2 regions of the Vagococcus lutrae genome follow, and region 2 is predicted to be linked to the other one. Evidence: riboswitches for the same ligand, from Rfam matches in the RefSeq annotation. Region 2 holds a riboswitch; the other holds the start of a gene.
What was found. Region 2 has a riboswitch for magnesium ahead of mgtA (magnesium-translocating P-type ATPase). Riboswitches for the same ligand answer to the same signal wherever they lie in the genome.
Positions count from the first base shown of each region.

Region 1: linked by a shared signal. The riboswitch ahead of mgtA (magnesium-translocating P-type ATPase) and the one ahead of mgtA (magnesium-translocating P-type ATPase) in region 2 are both predicted to bind magnesium.

Region 1 covers NZ_CP097017.1:265,191-277,877, reverse strand. Annotated here, with positions in the region: gene nusA (transcription termination factor NusA) at 1-674, opposite strand, end outside; gene rimP (ribosome maturation factor RimP) at 699-1,172, opposite strand; gene M2919_RS01325 (nucleoid-associated protein) at 1,320-2,312, opposite strand; gene cysK (cysteine synthase A) at 2,426-3,346, opposite strand; gene M2919_RS01315 (L-fuculose-phosphate aldolase) at 3,427-4,068, opposite strand; gene M2919_RS01310 (s-methyl-5-thioribose-1-phosphate isomerase) at 4,084-5,136, opposite strand; gene mtnK (S-methyl-5-thioribose kinase) at 5,117-6,322, opposite strand; gene mgtA (magnesium-translocating P-type ATPase) at 6,454-9,144, opposite strand; M-box (ykoK) riboswitch at 9,261-9,438, opposite strand; M-box (ykoK) riboswitch at 9,603-9,775, opposite strand; gene M2919_RS01295 (hypothetical protein) at 9,912-10,085, shown strand; gene M2919_RS01290 (amphi-Trp domain-containing protein) at 10,404-10,682, shown strand; gene M2919_RS01285 (YeeE/YedE family protein) at 10,855-12,123, shown strand; gene M2919_RS01280 (SAP domain-containing protein) at 12,429-12,687, shown strand, end outside.
Region 2 covers NZ_CP097017.1:87,438-100,124, forward strand. Annotated here, with positions in the region: gene M2919_RS00480 (ATP-grasp domain-containing protein) at 1-268, shown strand, start outside; gene M2919_RS00485 (GntR family transcriptional regulator) at 281-961, shown strand; gene M2919_RS00490 (aldo/keto reductase) at 962-1,885, shown strand; gene M2919_RS00495 (NAD-dependent epimerase/dehydratase family protein) at 1,897-2,556, opposite strand; gene M2919_RS00500 (TrkH family potassium uptake protein) at 2,682-4,043, shown strand; M-box (ykoK) riboswitch at 4,134-4,321, shown strand; gene mgtA (magnesium-translocating P-type ATPase) at 4,425-7,058, shown strand; gene pdhA (pyruvate dehydrogenase (acetyl-transferring) E1 component subunit alpha) at 7,408-8,520, shown strand; gene M2919_RS00515 (alpha-ketoacid dehydrogenase subunit beta) at 8,523-9,500, shown strand; gene M2919_RS00520 (dihydrolipoyllysine-residue acetyltransferase) at 9,527-11,119, shown strand; gene lpdA (dihydrolipoyl dehydrogenase) at 11,127-12,533, shown strand.

The DNA of each region.
Region 1 (12,687 bases), 180 kb from region 2:
ATGCTGACAATCTCTACTACTCCATCATACACTTCTGGTATCTCTTGTTCAAATAGTCGCTTTAATAAGTCTGGATGACTACGACTAACAAAGACTTGAGGTCCTTTTGATGTATTTTCAACTTTTGACACATACACTTTAATACGGTCATGCGGTTGATACACTTCATTTGGTATTTGGTCTTGTCGTGATAATACTGCTTCGATTTTCCCAAGATTTACATAAATATAACGATGATCTTGTCGCTCGACAATTCCTTGCATAATCTCATTTTCATAGGCGCTGAACTCTTCATAAATAATCGTTCTTTCCGCTTCTCTTACACGCTGTAAGATGACTTGTTTAGCTGTCTGAGCAGCAATACGACCGAAATCTTTTGGTGTGACTTCAAAACGTATTGTGTCTCCTAACTCGTAAGCAGGATTAATTGCTAGCGCATCCGTCAAAGCAACTTCTAATTGTGAGTCCATGACTTCTTCTGTTACTTCTTTTACAGAATAAACATGGATGTTCCCTTTTTTGTTATCAAATTCTACTTCCACATTTTGAGCTTGACCATAGTGACGCTTATAAGCAGAAACAAGTGCTGCTTCTAACGCATCAATGACAATTTCTTTAGAAATGCCTTTTTCCATTTCAAGCGCTTCTAATGCATTTAACATGTCTTTACTCATGATTCTTTTTCCTCCGTCATTGTCTTAAAACTCGATCGCTAATCGTGCTTTGGCAATATTTTTTCGTAAAAATGTCATTTCTTTTCTTCTTGTTTTAATCTTGACTGTTAAAACAAGCTCATCGTCTGTTAAGGATGTTAAGTATCCCTCATATTGTTTATTGCCCTCAACCATTGAATACAATGATAGGTGAATATATTGATTCATTGCCGCTTCATAGTCTGCTTCTTTTTTCAATGGACGTTCTGCTCCGGGAGATGATACCTCTAGGAAGTATGCTTGCGGGATTGGATCTGGATCTAACGCATCCATTGCCTCGCTTAACTGCTCACTGACAAGGGCACATTCTTCAATATCAATCCCATTTTCTTTATCAATAAACACTCTAAGAAACCAATTCTTACCCTCTTTTACAAACTCAATATCGACGAGTTCAAAGCCTTCACGATCTAATATCGGTGTTACCACACCAGTGACGGTATCTACTACTGCACTCACTGTCAAACCTCCTTCATATCAGTAATTTAGCCATTAAAAAGAGTGAGCGTTCGGCACGCTCACTCTTTCTTCCGGTATCATTCTTCTACTATAATAGCACGTTTTCATTTCCTTTTCAACCAAAAGGCGATTTTACACTGTTTTTGATTATGAAAACTTGTTTTTTATTTCATCAATATTTTTTATCATAACAGAAATCGTGCCGTCTGGATTATTAATAAATTCAACAAACTCTTTATTTTGATAAACATCCATTGGAATAGCTAGTTCAATCCCATTCGCTAACTTGAACTTTTGCATGCGATATTTTTTCTCATATTTTGGTACATTCACTGGAATATCCTCTGTAAAAGCCGTGCGTGTGACTTGTTCTAGATACTCTTCTTTGGCACTAAAGTTATCTTTAAAAACATGTTCGGCTATACGTTGGTTATCAATTTTCCCTTCTTCTTCGATACTTTCATAAATAGCTTGCTGAACATTCGCAAAACTTTCATGCAACTCTTCGTTGTACCGCGTAGAAACATCTTTAACAGCTTTTTTTACAATTTTTATATTATCGGCCATCGACGGCGTTGGCTCAATTTGAAAAAGAATCTGACTCATATACGCAGTTTTTTTACCGTCAAATTTATAAGACTTACCAACCATTGAAAGGGTTTGATTAGTCAAATTCATCACGATTCCCTCATCTACCTTGCTCGTACTACTTGGTAAGACAGCACGGTTAAGAATGATGTTATTTACCATCTCATTTTCAATATAATCAATATAATGCGTATGTACCTTTTTAAAATTCAATTTAAAAGCCCCTACTAAATGGTCTTCCTCATCATTCATCGCTTCAAATATGAGTAAATCACCACTTGGCACATCCTCACCTTTCACTAAACAATCATAAAACCCTTGAGCAATCGCATGACTTCCTTCGATAAAGTTATCAGATAGCGAGCTAAACGGTAAATCTGTCGTTGTCTCTTCTAGCTTACCGGTCTGATAATCATTTTCAAAAAACTTTTTTAATAATGATTCTGAATAATCACGAACGGTTAACTCACTAAGATCCATAGGTTTCTCTGATAAGATAAGTTGCGGTGATTCTAAATCAATCACATGCAAAATAGCTTGCGTTACTTTCATCTAAACACTTCCTTTAAATTCATCTTAATCAGTATATCGAAAGTTAGCACAGATGACCATAGAAAAAGGCCTCCATTCTTTTTTCAAGAAAGGAAGCCGATTGCTATCATCTTTTATGCATCAAAAATACCCGTTGAAAGATAACGTTCCCCGTTATCAGGTGCTAAAACGACTACTTGATGACCTTTGCCTAATTCTTTCGCAACGTCTAATGCCGCTGCAATGGCTGCGCCAGAAGAGATTCCAAGTAGCAATCCTTCTTTTCTCGCAACTTGTTTTGTCATTTCTATAGCGCGTTCACTTGAAATAGGTAACACTTTGTCATAAGAATCTGTATCTAATACTTTTGGTACAAAGCCAGCTCCAATCCCTTGTATCTTATGCGGTTGGTGAGCACCACCCCTTAAAATTTCGGACTCTGCTGGTTCTACAGCATACACTGCCATCTCACTATTTTCTTGTTTTAGGATATGACTAACTCCTGTTATCGTGCCACCCGTTCCAACACCGGCAACAAAGGCATCAATCTCTTTTGCAGGCATCGCTTCTAAAATTTCATGCGCCGTCGTGCGTTCGTGAATGGACGGATTCGCTAAATTATCAAACTGTAATGGCATGAAATGATTTTCTTGAGCGGCAATTTCTTCCGCCTTAGCAATCGAACCTTTCATCCCTTCAGCTCCAGGTGTTAAAATTAACTCTGCACCGTATGCTTTCATTAATTGTTGACGTTCTTTACTCATTGTATCAGGCATCACGATAACAATTTTATAGCCTTTTGCTGCCGCGACCATTGATAAACCAATCCCCGTATTTCCACTTGTTGGTTCTACAATCGTATAGCCCGGCTTTAATAAACCTCTACGTTCTGCTTCTTCAACCATCGCCAAAGCAATTCGATCTTTGACACTACCGCCCGGGTTAAAAAACTCTAATTTAACAAAAACATCAGCCGAATCATCACCAACCACACGATTCAACTTCACTATCGGTGTATGACCAATTAACTCTGTTACAGATGTTACTTTTTTCATAGGTTACTCTCTCCTTTGACGACCTTTTATGCTTACTATACTATAGTAACTCTTTTTTCAAAAAATAACTAGCAATACGATTATCCCTGTCCGTACGTGCCAAATTTTTTCATCGTTTCTTCGATTTCTGTGGTAGAAAGCATGACTGGCTTTCCAATCGCGCGTGCTCGATAGTAAAGTTTAGCTACAAACTCTATGTCTTTTGCGACTGAAAAGGCTTCTGATAGTGATTCGCCAACAGTTAAAACACCATGATTGGCTAGTAAAATCCCCGTATCCTTTTGCATCGTGCGATAAGCCTCTTTAGCTAACGCTTCCGTGCCGTATGTTTCATAGCCACTACAACGAATTTCTTCTCCTACTGAAGCGATAATGTAATGAAGCGGTTGAATCGATTCTCGCAGACAAGCAAAGGTCGTCGCATATTCGGAATGGGTGTGCACGACCGCTCGAACTGCTGGGTTATTTTGATAAAAAATTTGATGCATGGCGATCTCACTTGACGGTTTGCGCTTTCCGTCGATGACTTTTCCTTCTAAATCAACAACCACTATATCCTCTAATTCCGTTTCATGATAAGGAACACCGCTTGGACTGATTAAAAAACACTCATCCTCTGGAATAAATAAACTTAGATTTCCACCCGTCCCAGTTGTCAAACGCTCTTCCATCATTTTCTTCCCAAATGTCACCATTTCTTGTCGTTCGTCTCTATACTTCATCTTTTCTCTCACTTTCTAATAAAACTGTTGCACCGCAGTATCAAAATAAGTCGCTACCTCAGTGGCTTGATAAATGCCTTTATCCGTGACAATCCCCGCAATTAAATTGGGAGAAGTGATATCAAATGACGGATATAAAGCTTTAGCTCCATTAAGGGTATGCGGTATCCCTTGAAACGTTAATACCTGTTGGGGGTCACGCATTTCAATGACAATGTCGTGATGGCTTTTTTTATGCTCATCAGGTATGCCCGTGACATAATATGGCACGTCATAATGTTGCGCTAATAATGCGATTTGTTTTGTTCCAATCTTATTCGCTATATAGCCGTCCAATGCAATCGTATCGGCGGCTGAAGTAAACAAATCAATTCCTTCATACTCCATTACATAACCGACCATATTATCAGTAATCACCGTAGTATCAAACCCCATGTCAACACCACAACTAGCCGTTAAACGAGCTCCCTGTAAATAAGGTCGCGTTTCAGCAGTATAAAGTTTAAACACTTTTTGCTGCTCAATCGCTCCGCGAAGCATCATGCCCACGATTGTCTCGCCAAAACACTGGGTCAATACATGGTCATTTGCATTTATCTTTGTTAACAAATAATCCCCCACACGTGACATTGTCGCATAGCGACGATTAAGTGATTTAAGTGTTTCGTTAAAAATTGCTTCTTCAGCTGATGCGCCACGTTCAAAGGCCAACTCAGCGGCTTGCAAAGCATGATGAGTGATTTGTAACATGCGATTAGCCGTTGTCGGTCTAGCATGACCAATCGTAGCGGCTGCCTCTTTTAAGAAAATACGTTGTTTTACTACACTTTCATCTCTTACTTGATACGCAGCTAGAGCCATACCCATCCCTGCTGCTGTATAAGGTCCGGCACTTTGTGTCACCATATCTGTAATCGCTTGGGCCACTTCTTGATAAGTCGTACAAGTGACAAAGCGAACTTCTGTAGGATAAATACGACGATCTAAAATACGGACTTTCCCATCTTCATACCAAGCAACATTCTCATAACGCAGCATAAAAGGTAGGTTATAATCTTCTCGTTTCATACTTATCTATCTCCTTTTGTAAATGCTGATTTAACCAATCTGATGTCATCGTGTGACGGTCTAAAATCAGCTTTTCCGATAACGTTATAACCGCACGCTCAAAATCTAGACGTCGTTCCCTGTCTTCAATCGTAGTGACTTCAGCTACTTTTGTATCTCCAACCACTCTTCTTATCATTTCCGTTCCCGTATAGCCATAAGTGTTGCAAATAATCCCTTTTAGCCACTCTTGCTTAAAGCGAGAGGTTCGATAGAGAGACAAGGTCACTTCTTTTTCATAATAGTCACTCATCTTATTCTCTGTTTCAACCAAAATACAGATGATCGTTTCCCGTAACCAACATAAATAAGTTAACGAAACTGAGTCTTGTGCTAATTGATGATAGAACGCCAGTAGTAAATGCGCCACCACATTTCCAATGTCATAGCCTGCTGGTCCATAAAATGCAAACTCTGGGTCAATAACCTTTAAACCATTTTGAGATACAAAAATGGAGCCAGAATGTAAATCACCATGTAACAGTGCCTGTCCGTGATTCATAAAATGATAACGAAGTGAGGCAACTTCCATGATTAATGCCTCATGCTCATACAAATGCTTTTGGACAAAGGCTTCATTTCCAGGAAAAATTTGATTACGTTGTTTTTGATTATTATACGGTTCAGTAAACACTAAATCTTCACTAATTTCACGCATCTCCACATTTGAATAAAAAGCTTGTTCTAGCTGTTTTCGGGATGCCTCCATCACTAAATCTGTCGAACTTACTAACGACACGGCTAAAAACTCACTCAAATCATTAGCTAACTGTGGGAGTTGCTGGCACTCACTCAAGACATGACGCAAGTTACGATACTCTGAAATATCTTCCATAATAATAATCGCCATTTCTTCATCTACAGCATAAATCTTAGGCGTATAATTAGGGACAACCTCATTTAACCGTTCTAAAGCACGCCCTTCTCGTACGGCTCGTTTAATATCTAATGGACGACCCGACGACCGTAGTAATTTGTCAGCTTGTTTGACAATTAGCCGCCGTTGATTATTTTTATCAGTCACTCGAAAAACATAGTTGATATTTCCGTCACCAATCTCTTCAACCGTGCAATTATCATTCGCAAAATCAGGAAGTGTCTTACTTAAATAAGGCAGAATTGTTTTATCTGTCAATAATTCATGCATGCTATCTCTCCTTCCATACATCTTTACTTAGTTTACCTTGTTCACGGATTAAAAGACAATCCTAAAACAAAAAAAGTTATGCCTTTGCCAATGAATATAGCACATTAGCAAAAGACATAACTTCAATAAAATTAAAGTAATTCTTGATAACGACGAATATAAAGATTTTTCACAACGGTTACCAGCGCGATATACGCGACAATTGTTAACAACAACCAGAAGAAATAACTCGCATTTAATGGCACTAAACCAACCGATTGCCCTATAGAAGTAAAAGGTAGTACCGTACCAATTAAAATACCTAGTGTTGTAATCGTCATGACGATAAAGGAAGCTCGACTTTGTAAGAATGGTATCTTAGGTGTTCGCAATGCATGAATTACTAATGTTTGTGACCACAATGATTCAACGAACAAGCCTGCATGGAAGAAAGCAACGAATAAGCCTGCATGGAAGAAAGCAACGAATAAGACCTGCTTTTCAGGTGATAGACTATGATAACTTCCCCCGAATACTTGTGGTCCGATTAGATAGAATAATAAGAAATAGGTCGTAATATCAAAAATCGAGCTAGTCGGTCCGAGCCATTTCATAAACGAACCAATTGATTTAGCATCCCAATGACGCGGTGATTTTAAATATTCATCATCCATATTATCCCAAGGAATTGAGATGCATGAGATGTCGTAAATCAAGTTAAGAACGAGTAGTTGCAGAGCTGTCATTGGCAGGAATGGTAAGAATATGCTAGCGACTAACACTGAAAAAACATTCCCAAAATTTGAACTGACCGTCATTTTAATATACTTAATAATATTTCCAAAAACCGCACGACCAGATAAAATTCCTTTTTCTAAAATCATTAAATCCTTTTCAAGTAAAATAATGTCTGCCGACTCTTTCGCAATATCAACTGCCGTATCTACTGAAATGCCAACATCCGATGCTTTCATCGCCGGCGCATCATTTATCCCGTCACCTAAAAATCCTACCGTATGTCCATTCTCTTTTAATCCTTTGACGATATCTGTTTTTTGGGCTGGTGAAAGTTTCACAAAAACCGAATGATTCTCTATCGTTTCAAGAAATTTATCAGCAGACATCTCTTGTAAATCACGTCCACTAATAATCGTTTCATTTTCCAATCCTACTTGTTGACAGACTGCTCGTGTCACTCGCTCATTATCACCCGTTAAAACTTTAACGCCGACTTGATGCTCTTTTAATGCCATTAACGCCTGTTTCGTCGTTTCCTTTGGTGGATCTAGGAAAGCAAGATAGCCAATTAACACCATTTCTGATTCATCTGCTATCGAAAACTCTCCGATTGGACGCGGATTAGTCTTTTGTGCCACAGCCACCACACGCAAGCCATCTTCGTTTAATGTATCGACTGTTCGTAAAACTTCTTCTTTAATCGCTGATGAAAGTGGTTTAACTTCACCATTGACTTCAACAAAAGATGAAATCTCTAACATCTCCTCTACCGCGCCTTTAGTAATCATTTGAACTTTATTCTGATTATCTTTCACAACGACACTCATACGTCGACGCTCAAAGTCAAATGGAATCTCATCTACCTTTTCATGATTTAAAGACGAAATGTTTAATTCTTTCGATGCGGCATCGATAATCGCAATATCCATTAAATTCTTTAATCCTGTTTGATGATAACTGTTTAGGTATGCATGTCGCAAAACACGGGCGTCTTCTTGTCCATTAATATCTAAGTGATATTCTAATACAATTTTATCTTGTGTTAACGTCCCAGTTTTGTCCGTACAAAGGACATCCATAGCACCGAAGTTTTGAATGGCATTTAAATCTTTAATAACTGTTCCTTCTTTCGCCATACTTGTAGCACCTTTGACTAAACTTGTCGTCACAATCATTGGTAACATCTCTGGTGTCAATCCGACAGCAATAGACAATCCGAAAAAGAGCGCCTCTACCCAATCCCCTTTTGTTAGACCGTTAATTAAAATAACTGTCGGAGCCATTATTAACATAAAACGAATTAAAAGCCAGGAAACTTCACTAATGCCAACATCAAAACTTGTCAATTCATCTGTTTTAGCAACATCCCGAGCAATTCCACCAAAAATAGTATCATCGCCAACAGCAACCACAATACCTGTCGCCGTACCACTGACAACGTTACTGCCCATATACACCATATTTTGATAATCAGTTTGACTCTCTCTCGCTGAAATATCTACAGGAGCTGTCTTTTCTACCGGATGACTTTCTCCCGTCATAGCCGACTGACTAACAAACAAATCTTTTGCCGCTATAATCCGTATATCCGCTGGAATCATATCTCCCGCAGACAAGTGAACGCGGTCACCTACAACAATTTCTTCAGTAGGGACTTCTATTCTCTCTTGTCCTTTACGTGTGACCGTCGCCGTAACTCTAACTAACGATAAAAGACTCTCCGCTGCTTTTGATGATCTAACTGACTGAAACAATGTCAAACTACCGCTGATTGTTACCATCGTACTGATAATAATAACAGCCGTTAGATCTTTTTCAGCCCCACTTGCCAACCAATAATCAGTCACAAACGAGATAATCGCAAGCACCATTAATATAATCGTAAACGGGGTAAAAAAAGCTTTTCTCACTTTTGTTCCCCAAGATTCTTTTTCGTATTCGGACAAAATATTCGCCCCATATTTACGACGACTATTTTCCACCTCATCTTGTGCCAATCCATTTTGACCGCCTCCTAATTTTCTAGTAAGGCGCGCTACTTCACTTCTTGCTGCAAACTCATAACGCTTATCCATAACTGACAGCGTATTGTTTAATTCTTTCATTCTCATTTTTTTCCCTCGCTCTCCATAAATATAACCGGTCGCACTTTTCTCCATTCATGAACAAAAGGACGCCGAACATTTTGAAGGCGCTAGAAATTATCATCTAATTACCATTTAACTCATCTAACTCGTTGAGTTTTAGCACTATATAACGTAAAAGAATAGCTATTTCTATTCTTTAGCTACTTTGGGAAAAGCCTTACTCGACCATTCCTGTCCTACCCATTGGCGTCTCTGGACGTTTTTGAGCAGTAGCCTGTGTTTATATAGGAGCCTCACCTAACGAAAAGTCCTAGACTTTCTATCGGGTGCTGGATCATCAGTGTCCATTCCTAAACACCTACACGAACAATCTGAATTTTCCATAACATCACCCCTTGTATGCTTTATTTAAAATAAAGACAAAAAAATCTCTTACGTCAAAACCAACGTAAGAGATAAATAGGCATGTTAAAAAAACACGGATCACTTCGTTGAGTTTTGACACTATACAACGTAAAAGAATGTCCATTCTTTAGCTACCTTGGGAAAAGCCTTAAGTCGACTAGTCCTGTCCTACTCATTGGCGTCTCTGGACGTTTTTGAGCAGCAGCCTGTGTTTGTATAGGAGCCTCACCTAACAAATCTTTATTTTATTAACTATAAGCCTACCATTGATGTGATATTTCGTCAACTCTTCATTTTTTTACCACATTTTCAAAGTCTTTTTAATTACAATCTTTAATAATTGAGTGTATAATAAACATATCATACAGGAGGTGTTCAGAATGAAAACAGAAAAAGAAATTAACATGCTGATTGTCGAAGCAAAAAAAGAAGTTGACCGTCTTGAAGAACAACGTCACAAAGATTTAGGTAACTCGATGAACTTCATTCACAATGAAATAGAACTCCAACGCACACTCGCTCAAATCGAAGCTTACGAAGAAACACTTAACTAAACGCTTAGATTATGATTCGAAACAAAACTATGATATACTGTGTAAGATATGAAAAATGTTTAAATACATTATTTTAATTTGTTTTGAAGAAATTTATTCGCACTGGCGTAGTTAAAGAGCTACAAGGATGTCATAGAGGTTAGGGATGACATTGTTTAAACGAGAAAAAGTCAAAATATTGTAACAGTTATTTTAAATATTGATTAGTGAGATAGCCCGCTTCTAAGTGAAGTGGGCTATCGTTCATTTTATCATATTTCTTTAAAAACACCCCTTACTTCCTTTATAATAAAGATAAAGAATAAAGGAGGGATTTTTATGGAAAATAATAAGAAGCCCGTCACTCAAGTCATTATTGATCGTGAAGAGCATCAGCGTTTACATGAGTTTGCAACGACACTTGAAACGATTGCTAAGAAACTTAAAGAAGAAGGGACATTTCACTTTACTGAAGGAAACCACACAACCCCCATTACCCCGTCAGACAATTTAAAAGTGGAATACTCCTATGAAATCAAAGGAGACAAACATTCTTTTGAAATTGAATTTGATTGGTATACAGGTCAAAAAGAACAAGCTGCATTTAAAATTGAATAAGAAAAAAAGAGATGAAATAGTCTTCCCTTATTATTTCATCTCTTTTTCTGTTCTTTAACCCGCGTTAATCAGTAAACTTTCATAAAAATTGTGAAATCCCCTTAAAAAATAACACTTTATGGTATATAATAAGGTTGTTCGTGAAAACACAAACTTAAAAAGGAGAATGATGATGAACAAGAAAGAAAATGTTGTTGGCTTTATATTATTAATTGTCTTATTAATTGCTGGTAAAACAATGCTGGCATCCAATGTATTATTTATTCGTTTGTTATTCGGTTTAGGTCTAGGATATACGTTATCTCGTGCCTATACTGGTTTTGCAGGGAGTGTGAACCGTGCTTATAACACAGGATCAACTAAACTCATGCGAACTCTAATGCTATTATTCTTTTTAACGGCTCTTGCTTCTACAGGTTACTTTTTCTTAGCCGATGCTTCACAATTTGACTTATGGGTCAATCCTATCAACACTGGTCTTATTTTAGGTGGTATTTTATTTGGATTTGGGATGGCTTTCTCTTCTTGTTGTGCATCAGGCGTGTTAACAGACTTAGTAACGGCACTACCTCGAGCAGGCGTCACTTTTATTTTCTTTTGTATGGGCGTCTTTTTAGGATACCCCGTACAAAATTCACAGAGTTGGATTATTAACTCATGGTTTACATCTGAAACTGGAAAAGCACTCGGTACTAACGGTGTCTTCTTACCAGATTTATTTAAAAATGATGGAACAAACGGTTATCTCGGCGCACTTATCCTAACAGGGATTTTTGCCTTAATCGTTGTTGCCCTTTCATTTCTATATGAAAAGAAACGTCGCAACGCCAACACTTACTACGGTGTCTTATCCGAAAGAATGCAAGACGAAGCTCCAAAACTTGATGTTAAAAACTTCAATGTTGCTAATCAAGACACTTACTATCAATTATTCGTTGCACCTTGGTCACTTAAACAAGGCGCTGTCATCCTAACCTTGATTTTCACCGTCATGATGGGCGTGACAAAAACTGGTTGGGGCGCTTCTACTCCTTATGGAATGTGGTTCGGTAAATTCTTAATGTTATTCGGCGTTTCTGCTGACTCATTAGCAGAATTCACCAAAATGGCACCTGAATTTTACTCCAATCCCCTATTGGAAAATGGTGTTAGCGTGCAAAACTTCGGTATTCTTTTTGGTACAATTATCTTTTTATTAACCTCTGGACAATTCAAACGCACATTCATGTCTGAAATGAACCTGACAGGTAAAGAAGCATTATTATATGCTTTAGGTGGTATTTGTATGGGATTCGGAACACGTCTATCTAATGGTTGTAACGTAGGTGCTTTATATACACCTATCGCTAACTTCTCATTATCTGGTTGGATTTTCCTTATTCCGCTTGTTATAGGAGCAATATTAGGAAACAAATTCTCAGACAAATGGTATGGAAAATAATTAACTAATTAAATAGCTATTCTCATCTTTTTCACGAACAATCCCCCCTACGTTGGACATAATGCCCATCGTAGGGGGGATTTTGATATGTGAGATGAAACGAAACTAGCCCCCGATATTCTTATTACTTTTTTGTTTTTATTTGGTATAATTAGTTATATATATTATGCAAAAAATATTTACACATGAACTTAAAATGATAATTTTTTTCTTTGAATAACAAAATGGTAAATATTAAGGAGCTTTATTTTTATAAAGCAATCAATCATCAAAAGGCATAATTTTTCGATTGGGGGAATCACTTCATGAAGTGGATTGTATTGTTATTTTTATTAGCATTTGTTTTACACTACCCATTGCAAACACTAACTATTGTTGCTTTCATTGTTTCTATAAACTTATTCCTACATAAACGAGAAGAAAAAAACTCTTTAAAAACTGAGATAAATGAAACTCATACAAATACAGATAATTCAAATACAAATGATTTAATGATTTACAATTCAGCCCAAAATGAAACTGTTAATTATCATGGTTCCAAATCAATTAATAGTTTTGATGGAT
Region 2 (12,687 bases):
GTTTGAAGCGCATATACGTGGGCTTTGCGGGTGGCCATTGCCTCTTGTAACGGTCTTAGGTGAGTGGTTAACTGTTCCAATTAGACAAGCGCAATACTCGTTAGCCGTCACGCAACTGCCTTTTCAAGCGGATTGGCGATTTTTATTTTACGGACAGAAACGTGCAGAATTTGATGAAAATAGTTTGTTAGGTCATGTGCTAATTCCGGCCGAAGACCGAAACGAAGCTATAGCGAAAATGATTAGTTCTCATATTTGGAATGATTAGAAGGGGCATTGTATGGTATCTCAAAAAGTAAAAAAACAAGTGGTCGACTATTTGCAGCGTGCCATTGTGGCCGGTCAATTGCCACCAGAAAAAAAATTAATAGAGACGGAGATTGCAGAAAAATTAGCAGTCAGTCGCTCGCCAGTACGCTCAGCGTTTAAGGAATTGGCTGACATGGGTTTAGTGGAAATGGTTCCTAATAAAGGAGCGTATGTCGCTGCTAAATCGTTGACACCAAAAGAATATGTTGAGCGTTTAGAGTTTTTAGAGTTATTGTTAATTCAGTTTTTATTCTATCAAGAAAAAAGAAGTGAACTTTTAAACGAGCGAGCATTGTCAGAAATACTAAAAAAAATTGATGATTATCGAAAACAGCGTACTTTAATCGAAGAAGAAATGTTAAAGTTTTTTGAGTTGTTGACGAGAGACTATCCTAATAAATATTATCAAGAAGTTTTACTACAAACCGCTTCAGATTTAATTCGTGCAGACTTTAAACAACTCACACAGAAAACAAGACCGTTTGGGCAGCTCTTTTTATATCATTATGAAGTTTTCATAAAGCACGTCTCAGAAAATAATTTTCCGTTAGCCAGAAGAGAAGTTCGATTATGGATAAATAACTTAAAGTTAGAAATTGTTGACCAACAGGATTTGGGAGACTGGGATAAATATCGAAAGGAGCAAGACTAAATGAACTATATTGAAATTGGTGGCGAAGCAGCCCTTCGTGCTTCACAAATAGGTGTAGGATGTATGCGGTTTAATCGCTTGACGATGACAGAGGCGGTTGATTATTTGAATCATACACAACAGTTAGGTATTAACTTTTTTGACCACGCTGATATTTATGGAAAAGGGAGTTGTGAAACGCTTTTTGGAAGAGCGTTAAAGCAAACGTCTATCGAGCGTGAACAGCTGATTATTCAATCGAAATGTGGCATTCAACCGGGATTTTACGATTCGTCGAAAGCTCATATTCTAGCCAGTGTTGATCAGATTTTGCATCGTTTAGGTGTCGATTATTTAGACATTTTGGCTTTACATCGTCCCGATGCTCTGATTGAACCAGAAGAAGTAGCCGAAGCATTTGAACTTCTTCGAGAAAGTGGTAAAGTTAAATTTTTTGGTGTGAGTAATTATCATCCGCTTCAAATCGAGTTGTTAAAGCAAGCTTTACCTAGTGATATGCCGTTAGTAGTCAATCAGTTACAATTTGGTTTAATGGCTAATCATATGGTGGCTGAAGGGATTCATGTTAATCGTCATGAAGCCGAAGCGATTAATCGAGATGGTTACGCATTAGATTATGCTCGACTTCATCAGATGACGGTACAGGCTTGGTCGCCTTATCAACACATGACGGAAGGATTGTTTATCGACCAACCAGAGTTTCCTGAAATAAATGCGTTGTTAAGTGAATTAGCTGATAAATACCAAACTACTAAGACGGGTATTGTAACGGCTTGGAATCAGCGACACCCAGCTAATATTCAAACATTAGCTGGTACGATGACTAAAGAACGTCTGACAGAAATTGCTAATAGCAGTCACATTGTTTTATCCCGTGCAGATTGGTACGCGTTGTATCAGGCTTCAGGCCATGTTTTACCATAAAAAAAGACCTTTCATTTAAGCGAAAGGTCTTTTTTATTAAAGGTTTGAATGATACCTGTTTCTTTTTTTATGAGACTGTTAACGATAAGTGAGCTCAAATCGTCTCGTGTAATGGGTAGGACGTTTTGGACTTTTTGACTAATAAATGGAATATATTTGAGGATTGCGAGAGAATAGCCAAAGAACAAGGACGATGGTCGGTCTTTGTCAACTACTAGCCCTGATTGAATAATTAGAGATGGAAGTGGAGCCTGTGTAATCAGTGCTTCCGCTTTCTTCTTAGTTGTTAAGTACGTAGGCGACATCCAAGGACTTTTTCCAGCAGCAGACAAGTAGAGATAGTGAGGTATCTCGTTTTCGATTAAAACAGGCAATAAACCTCGCTGCAAGTCAACGTGATAGCGTTGGAAAGTTTGATTTGTTTTTTTATTTTCTTTTAATAACCCAATCAAGTTAATGACGACGGGTTGTGCAGAGAGTAGTGATTGCCAAGAAGAAAAATCAAAGACATCTGTTTTTTGCCACGTTATAGAAGGGTGATGTTTCCATTCTTCTTTAACATTTTTACCACCAGAACGTGATAGACTGGTGACACGAAAACCGTGTTCGGCTAGCTTGACACAGACGGACTGACCAATAAAACCACTACCGCCTAAAACAATAACGTTCATCGTGGCACTCCTTTCCAGATATTGGGTAATTTATAAGAAAGAATTGAATCTTTCTTAAATACAGTATACTATGAAGTCACTACTAAACGATAGTAAGACAATGTAAGTAAGGTGAGGGAATATTTGTGATAAAGAAAAATAAACAGCCTAAAGCTAATTATCGCTTTACGCCTGTTCAAGCTATAACAGCAAGTTTTTTAATGGTAATTGTCATCGGTACGTTTTTACTGTCGTTACCGATTTCGTCAAATTCAGGACATACGAACTTGTCAGATGCCGCCTTTGTAGCGACTTCATCGGTTTGCGTGACGGGTCTTACCACCGTGAATACGGCAGCTCACTGGAGTTTGTTTGGCCGTATTGTGATTATGTGTTTGATAGAAATTGGCGGAATGAGTTTCATGTTAATGACGCTAATCGTGGTCATGTTTATGCGAAAAAAAGTGAACTTCCAAGCACGATTAATTTTTAAAGAGTCTTTAAACTTAGGTGAATACTCAGGGGTCTTGAAGTTAGGATTGTATGTCTTAAAATTTTCATTTGTGACACAAATGATTGGAACGATTTTATTTTCTTTTTATTTTATCCCTAAGCATGGTGTAATTAATGGTTTGGGATATAGTGTTTTTCATGCGATTTCAGCTTATTGTAATGCTGGTTTTGATTTGTTTGGAAATAGTTTAGAAGGAGTGCGGACTAACAGCTACTTTATGTTAGTGGTTAGTGGTCTGATTATTGCCGGAGGTCTGGGATTTGTTGTTTGGCGAGATTTGTTAACTTGGTACAAACGCCGTAAAATGACTCTGCATACTCAGTTAACATTGCGTATGACTATTATTATTTTAATCAGCAGTTTTATATTGTTTTTACTATTCGAAAATAATTTACAAGCATATAGTGATCAATTAACTCCGTTTCAACGTATTGTGAATACATTTTTCCTTGCGGTTACACCAAGAACAGCAGGTTTTAATAGTATTCCATATGCGGATTTATCACATGCTAGTTTATTACTAACGATGATGTTAATGTTCGTCGGCGGAAATTCTGGCTCGACAGCAGGTGGGTTAAAAGTATCAACATTAGGTGTGCTACTACTTCATGCATGGGCGACAATTAAAGGGAAGAATCGGACAGTTTTTCACTATCGTACGATTAAGCAAGAAATTGTCATGCGTGCTTTTGCGCTCTTCTTTATATGTGTTACCATTACGATTACCGCTACTGCGTTACTATCTGTAACAGAAGTAATACCGCGTGAATTTGGTATCGAATATGTAGCCTTTGAAGTCTTTTCGGCGTTTGGTACAGTAGGCGTCACGTTAGGTTTAACACCCCATTTAACGATGATAGGCAAGTTTGTCATTATGTTACTTATGTTTATCGGTCGTGTGGGAGTGTACACGTTCTTATTATCAATCGCGGGTCGTCAACGCAACAATGAGGGATTGATACGCTATCCTGAAGAGCACGTGATGGTCGGTTAATTTTTTAAAATTAAAAAATTCATATTCATGCTGTATAGAATATTTGACAAAAGGAATCTTTATATGTAGTCTAGTAAGTGTGATAAAAATAGAACAATCTGTTAGGTGAGGCTCCTGTCTGGAAATACGCTACTGCCCTCCAATAATCGAGAGAATATTGTGATGAGTTTTTTTAGGGTCAACTGAAATTGTCGAACAAGGCTTTTTCTAATGTAGCTGATAGTGATTATTGACTATCTAAGCCATTCAGTGCTAAAACTCGACGTTGAGATTTGGCGTATTATATAGAATAACGTTGTTATTTATAATGCACTCTCGTGTCGAGAGTGCATTTTTTGTTTTATTTAACAGAAACGTTCTAACGAAGAAAGGGATGAGGAAATGGAAAAAAAACAAGCAGGAAAACAACCAACATTTTCTGGCGCATCATCAAAAGATAATGAGTTAAAAAAACTTGTTAAACTTTCTGATCGAGAATTGATGATGGAGTTACGTACGACGCCAGAAGGTCTGACCAGTGAGGATGCTAAACTTAGGTTGGAAGAATTTGGTCCAAATGAGGTGGCAGCTCAAAAGCCTCGTCCAGCATGGAAATTATTGCTACACGCGTTTCAAGATCCATTTGTCTATGTTCTCGCATTGTTATTAGTTGTTTCAGCTTTAACAGGCGACCATGATGCTGCTATTATTATGGGAATTATGATTACGGCAAGTGTCATGATTCAATTTATTCAAGATTATCGGTCACAGAAAGCAAGTTTTGAATTGAAAGAAATGATTGAAAACACCTGTGCGGTAACACGTGATGGCGAAGTTATCGAGATTCCGATGGACGAAGTCGTTCCAGGAGATATTGTCAGTTTAGCAACAGGTGACATGATTCCAGCCGATGCTAAATTAATTTGGGCAAATGACCTATTCGTCAATCAGTCATCCATGACGGGTGAATCAATGCCGGTTGAAAAGTTTGTCTATTCAGGTGTCAGTGAAGAAGAAATTCAAGAAGATGATTTAACAGCGCTTGACTTACAAGACTTAGTGTTTATGGGGACGGACGTGCTTAGTGGTCAAGGGAAAGCCTTGATTTTAAAAACAGGAGAAGATACATTCTTCGGTGACATTGCTAAGAACGCGAGTGAAAAACGAGGAGATACCGCCTTCGACATTGGAATTACACGTGTCAGTAAAATGTTGCTACGCATGGTAGCGGTGTTCTTCCCAGTTGTATTGTTTTTAAATGGTGTTTCAAAAGGAGATTGGAACCAAGCTTTCTTCTTTGCTATTGCAGTAGCAGTCGGTTTAACACCTGAGATGCTACCGATGATTGTGACAAGTAACCTTGCTAAAGGTGCTATTAGTCTTTCAAAAAAGAATGTGATCGTAAAAGAGTTAAGCTCCATTCAAAACTTAGGGGCTATGGATATTCTTTGTACAGATAAAACCGGTACAATTACGGAAGATAAAGTTGTTTTAGTGGAGCATGTGAATCCAAAAGGTGAAATGGATAATCACGTTCTTAGTATGGCTTATCTTAATTCAAAGTATCAAACAGGTTGGAAAAACTTAATAGACCATGCTGTCATTAATTACTATGATAAGTTCCCAGAAAAGCATGAGTTTAAAGAAGTTATCAAAATTGACGAATTACCATTTGACTTCACACGACGTCGCTTAACAGTGGCGGCTGAAGTAGATGGACGTCAATTAATGGTAACAAAAGGTGCGGTTGAAGAGATGTCTGAAATCATCACGCATGTTGAATTAGATGGTGAAGTCGTAGAAATCACGCCAGAATTAGAAAAATCCATGCGTGCAGTCAACGTTGAAATGAATGAACGAGGTATGCGTGTTATTGCGGTAGCTTACAGAGAAGATGTTCATCAAGAGCCTGTCTATACGATTGAAGACGAAGAAAAAATGATTCTAGTTGGCTACGTAGGATTTTTAGATCCAGCGAAAAAATCTGCGATATCCGCTATTTCATCTTTACATGAACATGGTGTCAATGTAAAAGTGCTAACAGGTGATAATGAGATAGTCGCACGTAAAGTCTGTGCGGACGTCGGAATTGAAGTTGACAAAGTTTTAAATGGGCATGAATTAGAAGAAATGTCTGATTTAGAATTACAAGAAAAAGCAGAAGGCATTAATTTATTTGCAAAACTATCTCCAATGCAAAAGTCACGTATCATCCAAGTTTTACAAAATAAAGGCCATACTGTTGGTTTTATGGGAGATGGAATTAATGATGCTCCCGCTTTAAGAAAAGCCGATGTTGGTATCTCTGTGGATACGGCAGCGGATATTACGAAAGATGCTAGTTCAATTATTTTATTAGAAAAGAGTCTGAACGTTTTGGCTGACGGTATTTTAGAAGGTCGTAAAGTTTTTAGTAATATGATGAAATATATCAAGATTACCATCAGTTCTAACTTCGGGAATGTTTTCTCTGTGTTAGTCGCAAGTGCGTTTCTACCGTTCTTGCCTATGTTGTCCATTCAATTGTTAGTTCAAAACCTTGTTTATGACTTTGCACAGTTAACGACACCGTGGGACAACGTCGATGAAGAAGATATTATTAAACCCGTTCATTGGAAAACGGGAAGTCTTTTGAGATTTACGGTTATTTTAGGACCTGTAAGTAGTATTTTTGATATCTTAACTTTCTTTATCATGTGGCATATATTTGGTGCTAATACTGTTGCTGAACAAGGATTGTTCCAAGCTGGTTGGTTCTTAGTAGGGCTTATTACACAGACTGTAGTCGTTCATGTCTTACGTACGAAGAAACTACCATTTATCGAAAGTATTGCAAGTCCGTCACTGCTCATCTCTAGTTTATTCGCTATTGTCGTGGGCTTAGTAATTGTTATTACCCCACTGCGTACCGGGTTTGATTTTATGCCGCTACCAAGCAATTATTGGCCATGGTTGATTGGAATTGTTGCAGCGTATATCGTGACTACTGAAATAGCAAAACGTATTTATATCAAAGTGAATAAAGAATGGTTATAAGATTGAAACTCTCAGAAATTTTCTGAGAGTTTTTTCTTTTAAAACGATTATTAAATAATAAATAGAACAGAAAGTGTAACAGAAAACTAATCTTGTTATAGTCGTGGTGTAACAGCTTAGAAACACAATCTTGTATTTTTTAAAACACTTACACAGTTTATCTAATTCTTCACAAACTTTGATTTGATGGACTTTGTTGAGATATACATGATTTACACAAGATGTAAACTTATTACTTGCAATTACCAATTACTCGTGTTAAATTGAGAATGTGAAAGCGGAAAAGTAATACAGATAACTTTTCTGTTTAAGACAACTAATATGTGAAATAAGAGAGGAATGTGTAGTAATGGCGAAGAAAAAGATTAAACAGCTTGATTTCGAAGCACAGTTGAAAAACATCAACAAAGAATTTTCGACACTACAAGTATTAGACGAAAACGGGAAAGTGACAAATCCTGATTTGATGCCAGATTTATCTGACGACGAATTAGTAGAGTTAATGTCAAGAATGGTATGGTCACGTGTATTAGACCAACGTTCAACAGCTTTAAACCGTCAAGGTCGTTTAGGTTTCTATGCACCAACAGCTGGTCAAGAAGCAAGTCAATTAGCAAGTCATTTTGCAATGACAAAAGAAGATTACTTATTACCAGGTTACCGTGATGTTCCACAACTTGTACAACACGGCTTACCACTAAAAGAAGCTTTCTTATGGTCACGTGGACATATAGATGGAAGTAAATTCGCTGAGGACTTAAAAGCATTACCTCCACAAATTATTATCGGAGCACAAATCGTTCAAGCAGCTGGAGTAGCGCTAGGACTTAAAAAACGTGGAAAAGACGCTGTCGCGTTCACTTACACTGGTGACGGTGGTTCTTCACAAGGGGATTTCTACGAAGGAATTAACTTTGCAGGTGCTTATAAAGCTAACGCTGTATTCTTCATTCAAAACAACGGTTACGCTATTTCAACACCACGTGAAGTTCAAACAGCCGCTGAAACATTAGCACAAAAAGCAGTAGCAGCTGGTATCCCAGGTGTTCAAGTAGACGGTATGGACCCGTTAGCAGTTTATGCTGTAACAAAACATGCAAGAGAATGGTCAGTTGCAGGTAATGGTCCTGTTTTAATTGAAACATTAACATATCGTTACGGACCACATACACTTTCAGGTGATGATCCAACACGTTACCGTACACAAGATATCGAAGACTATTGGGAAAAACGTGATCCATTAAACCGTTTCCGTATTTTCTTAACTGAAAAAGGTTTATGGTCTGAAGAAAAAGAAGAAGAAATTATCGAAAAAACAAAAGAGGAAATCGCAGCAGCTATTAAAGAAGCTGACGCTGCACCAAAACAAACAGTGTCTGAATTCTTAGAGCATATGTTTGAAAATTCACCTCAAAACGTTGCAGAACAAATTGAAATCTACAAAGCGAAGGAGTCGAAATAAGCATGGCACAAAAAACAATGATCCAAGCCATTACAGATGCACTCGATTTAGAACTTGGTAAAGACGAAAACGTCCTAATCTTCGGTGAAGACGTTGGTAAAAACGGTGGGGTTTTCCGTGCAACTGAAGGCTTACAAGAAAAACATGGTAAAGAGCGTGTGTTTGATACACCGTTAGCAGAATCAGGTATTGGTGGATTGGCGTTTGGTTTAGCTTTAGAAGGCTTCCGTCCAGTTCCAGAAATTCAATTCTTTGGCTTCGTGTTTGAAGTATTTGACGAAATTGTTGGTCAAATGGCACGTACACGTTACCGTATGGGTGGTACTCGTAACTTACCTATTACTATCCGCGCGCCTTTTGGTGGTGGTGTACATACACCAGAAATGCACGCAGACAACTTAGAAGGTTTAATTGCACAATCACCTGGTATCCGCGTAGTGATTCCAAGTAACCCATATGATGCAAAAGGTCTTTTAATTTCAGCTATTCGCGACAATGACCCTGTTGTATTCTTAGAACATATGAAACTATATCGTTCATTCCGTGAAGAAGTTCCTGAAGGAGAGTACACAGTTCCTTTAGATAAAGCAGCTATTACACGCGAAGGATCAGACATCACTGTTATTACATACGGTGCTATGGTTCGTGAAGCGATTAAAGTCGCTGATAAATTAGAAAAAGAAAACATCTCAGTAGAAATTGTTGATTTACGTACAGTCGCTCCTTTAGATGTTGAAACAATTATTGCCTCTGTTGAAAAAACAGGTCGTGTAGTAGTTGTACAAGAAGCTCAAAAACAAGCAGGTGTAGGAGCACAAGTTGCATCAGAAATTTCTGAACGTGCTATCTTATCTCTTGAAGCGCCTATCGGACGTGTTTCAGCGCCTGATACAGTTTATCCATTTGGTCAAGCAGAAAACTCATGGTTACCAAATGCTAACGACATCGAAGAAAAAGTCCGTGAAATTTACGAATTCTAATTTGAATAGAAGAGGAGAGTTAAATAATGGCGTTTAAATTTAAACTACCTGACATTGGTGAAGGAATCGCAGAAGGCGAAATCGTTAAATGGTTCGTTAAAGAAGGCGACACTATCAACGAAGACGACACAATGTTAGAAGTCCAAAATGATAAATCAGTAGAAGAAATCCCATCACCTGTGACTGGTAAAGTCTTGAAGGTCGTTGTACCAGAAGGAACAGTTGCTAACGTGGGTGACGTGTTAATCGAAATCGATGCACCGGGACATGAATCTGATGAAGAAGAAGCTCCTGCTGTAGAAGCAGCTGCTCCTGCAGAAACAGGTGCAGCGAAAGCTGTTTTCCAATTCAAACTTCCAGATATCGGTGAAGGGATTGCAGAAGGCGAAATCGTTAAATGGTTTGTCAAAGCTGGCGATACTATTAACGAAGACGACACAATGCTTGAAGTTCAAAACGATAAATCAGTAGAAGAAATCCCATCACCTGTAACAGGGACGGTTGTAAATGTTGTTGTACCAGAAGGGACAGTCGCGAATGTTGGTGACGTGCTAATCGAAATTGATGCACCTGGTCACAACGACAGCGTTCCAAGTGCAGGCGGAGCAACACCTGAAGCGCCAGTTGCAGCAGAAGCTCAACCAAAAGCAGCAGCTTCATCTGAGCCTACAGGTAAACCTTCAACACGCGTTTTAGCGATGCCTTCAGTGCGTCAATATGCACGTGAAAAAGGTGTGGATATTACTTTAGTGACACCGACTGGTAAAAAAGGTCGTGTGACACGTGAAGATATCGATACATTTGCAGCAGGCGGATCATCAGTAGCAGCTCCAGAAGCAACAGCAGCAACTGAAGAAAAACCAGCAGCAACTAAAGAAGCAGCACAACCAGCAACACCATTTGTTGGCATTGCTGAACAAGAAACACGCGAGAAAATGACAATGACTCGTAAGGCTATTTCTAAAGCAATGGTAAATAGCAAACACACAGCCCCACATGTCACATTGCATGATGAAGTTGAAGTGTCACAATTATGGGATCACCGTAAGAAATTTAAAGATGTCGCTGCAAGTCGCGATACAAAATTAACTTTCTTACCATATGTTGTTAAAGCACTTGTTGCAACAATGAAAAAATACCCAATCTTAAATGCTTCAATTGACGATGCAACAGATGAAGTGGTTTACAAACATTACTACAATATCGGTATCGCAACTGATACAGATCACGGCTTATACGTACCAAACGTAAAACATGCCGACATGAAGAGTATGTTTGATATTGCTGATGAAATTAACGAAAAAGCAGCTTTAGCTCATGAAGGAAAACTTTCAGCTATTGACATGCGCAATGGAACGGTTACAATTAGTAACATAGGGTCTGTAGGCGGTGCTTGGTTTACTCCAGTTATCAACTACCCTGAAGTTGCTATTTTAGGTGTCGGAACTATCAAACAACAGCCAATCGTAAACGAAGATGGAGAATTAGCAGTAGGCCGCGTTATGAAATTATCTCTAAGCTTCGATCATCGAATCGTTGATGGTGCCACAGCTCAAAGTGCAATGAACAATATTAAGAGATTGTTGGCAGATCCAGAATTATTATTAATGGAAGGATGATTCTTGAATGGTAGTTGGAGATTTCGCAATTGAACTAGATACAGTCGTAATTGGAGCTGGCCCAGGAGGATACGTTGCAGCAATTCGTGCAGCACAAATGGGACAGAAAGTTGCGATCATTGAACGTGAATATATCGGAGGCGTTTGTTTAAACGTAGGATGTATTCCTTCAAAAGCACTTATTAGTGCCGGACACAAATATCAAGAAGCCTTAGATTCAGAAATTTTTGGTGTAAAAACTGAAAAAGTCTCTCTAGACTTTGAACAAACACAAAACTGGAAAAACAATACTGTTGTTAACAAATTAACATCAGGTGTTGAATTCCTATTAAAGAAAAATAAAGTTGAAATTTTAAATGGGGAAGCATTCTTCATCGATGGACATAACTTACGTGTGATTCACGGTGACGAAGCACAAACTTACTCATTTAACAATGCGATTGTTGCAACTGGTAGTCGTCCAATCGAAATTAAAGGATTTAAATTCGGTGGTCGCATTATCGACTCAACAGGCGGATTAAACTTAACAGAAGTACCTAAAAAATTAGTGATTGTCGGTGGCGGTGTCATCGGTGCTGAATTAGGTGGCGCTTATGCTAACTTAGGTTCAGAAGTGACTATTTTAGAAGGTTCACCACAAATTATTCCTAACTTTGAAAAAGATATGGTTCGTTTAGTCGAAAAATCATTCAAAGAAAAAGGTATGACAGTCGTAACAAATGCTATGGCTAAAGGTGCTGTAGACAATGGCGACAGCGTCACAGTAACTTATGAAGCAGACGGTAAAGAGCAATCAATCGAAGCTGATTACGTGATGGTAACAGTTGGTCGTCGTCCTAACACTGACGAGCTTGGTTTAGAAGTAGCGGGCGTTGAAATGAACGACCGTGGTCTAGTAATGGTAGACGAACAAGGACGTACAAACGTTGAATCTATCTTTGCTATTGGAGACATCGTACCAGGCGCTGCTTTAGCACATAAAGCTAGTTATGAAGCAAAAATTGCTGCAGAAGCAATTGCTGGAAAACCTGTAGCCGTTGACTATATTGGTATGCCAGCAGTGGCATTTACAGATCCTGAATTAGCAACAGTGGGTTACACTGAAAAACAAGCTAAAGAAGAAGGCTTAGATGTAAAAGCTACGAAATTCCCACTTGGTGGTAACGGTCGTGCGCTTTCATTGAACCAAACTGAAGGATTTGTACGTCTTGTGACAACGAAAGAAGATAATGTTATTATCGGTGCACAAGTAGCAGGAATTAACGCAAGTGACATTATTGCGGAATTAGGTTTAGCAATTGAAGCTGGTATGAATGCAGAAGATATTGCTTTAACAATTCATTCTCACCCATCATTAGCAGAATCTGTTATGGATACAGCTGAAATGGCGTTAGGATTACCTATTCACGCTTAAAACCATTTTAAATATCGCAACATCTATTCGGACGTAAGACAGAAAGTTTAACTTTCTGTCTTTTTTGTTATCCTAGGAATTTTAAACGCATTTTTAAATAATTCATGATATAATAGAGAAGTGAAAACTCTTAAGAATTAAGAGTAATTTGTGA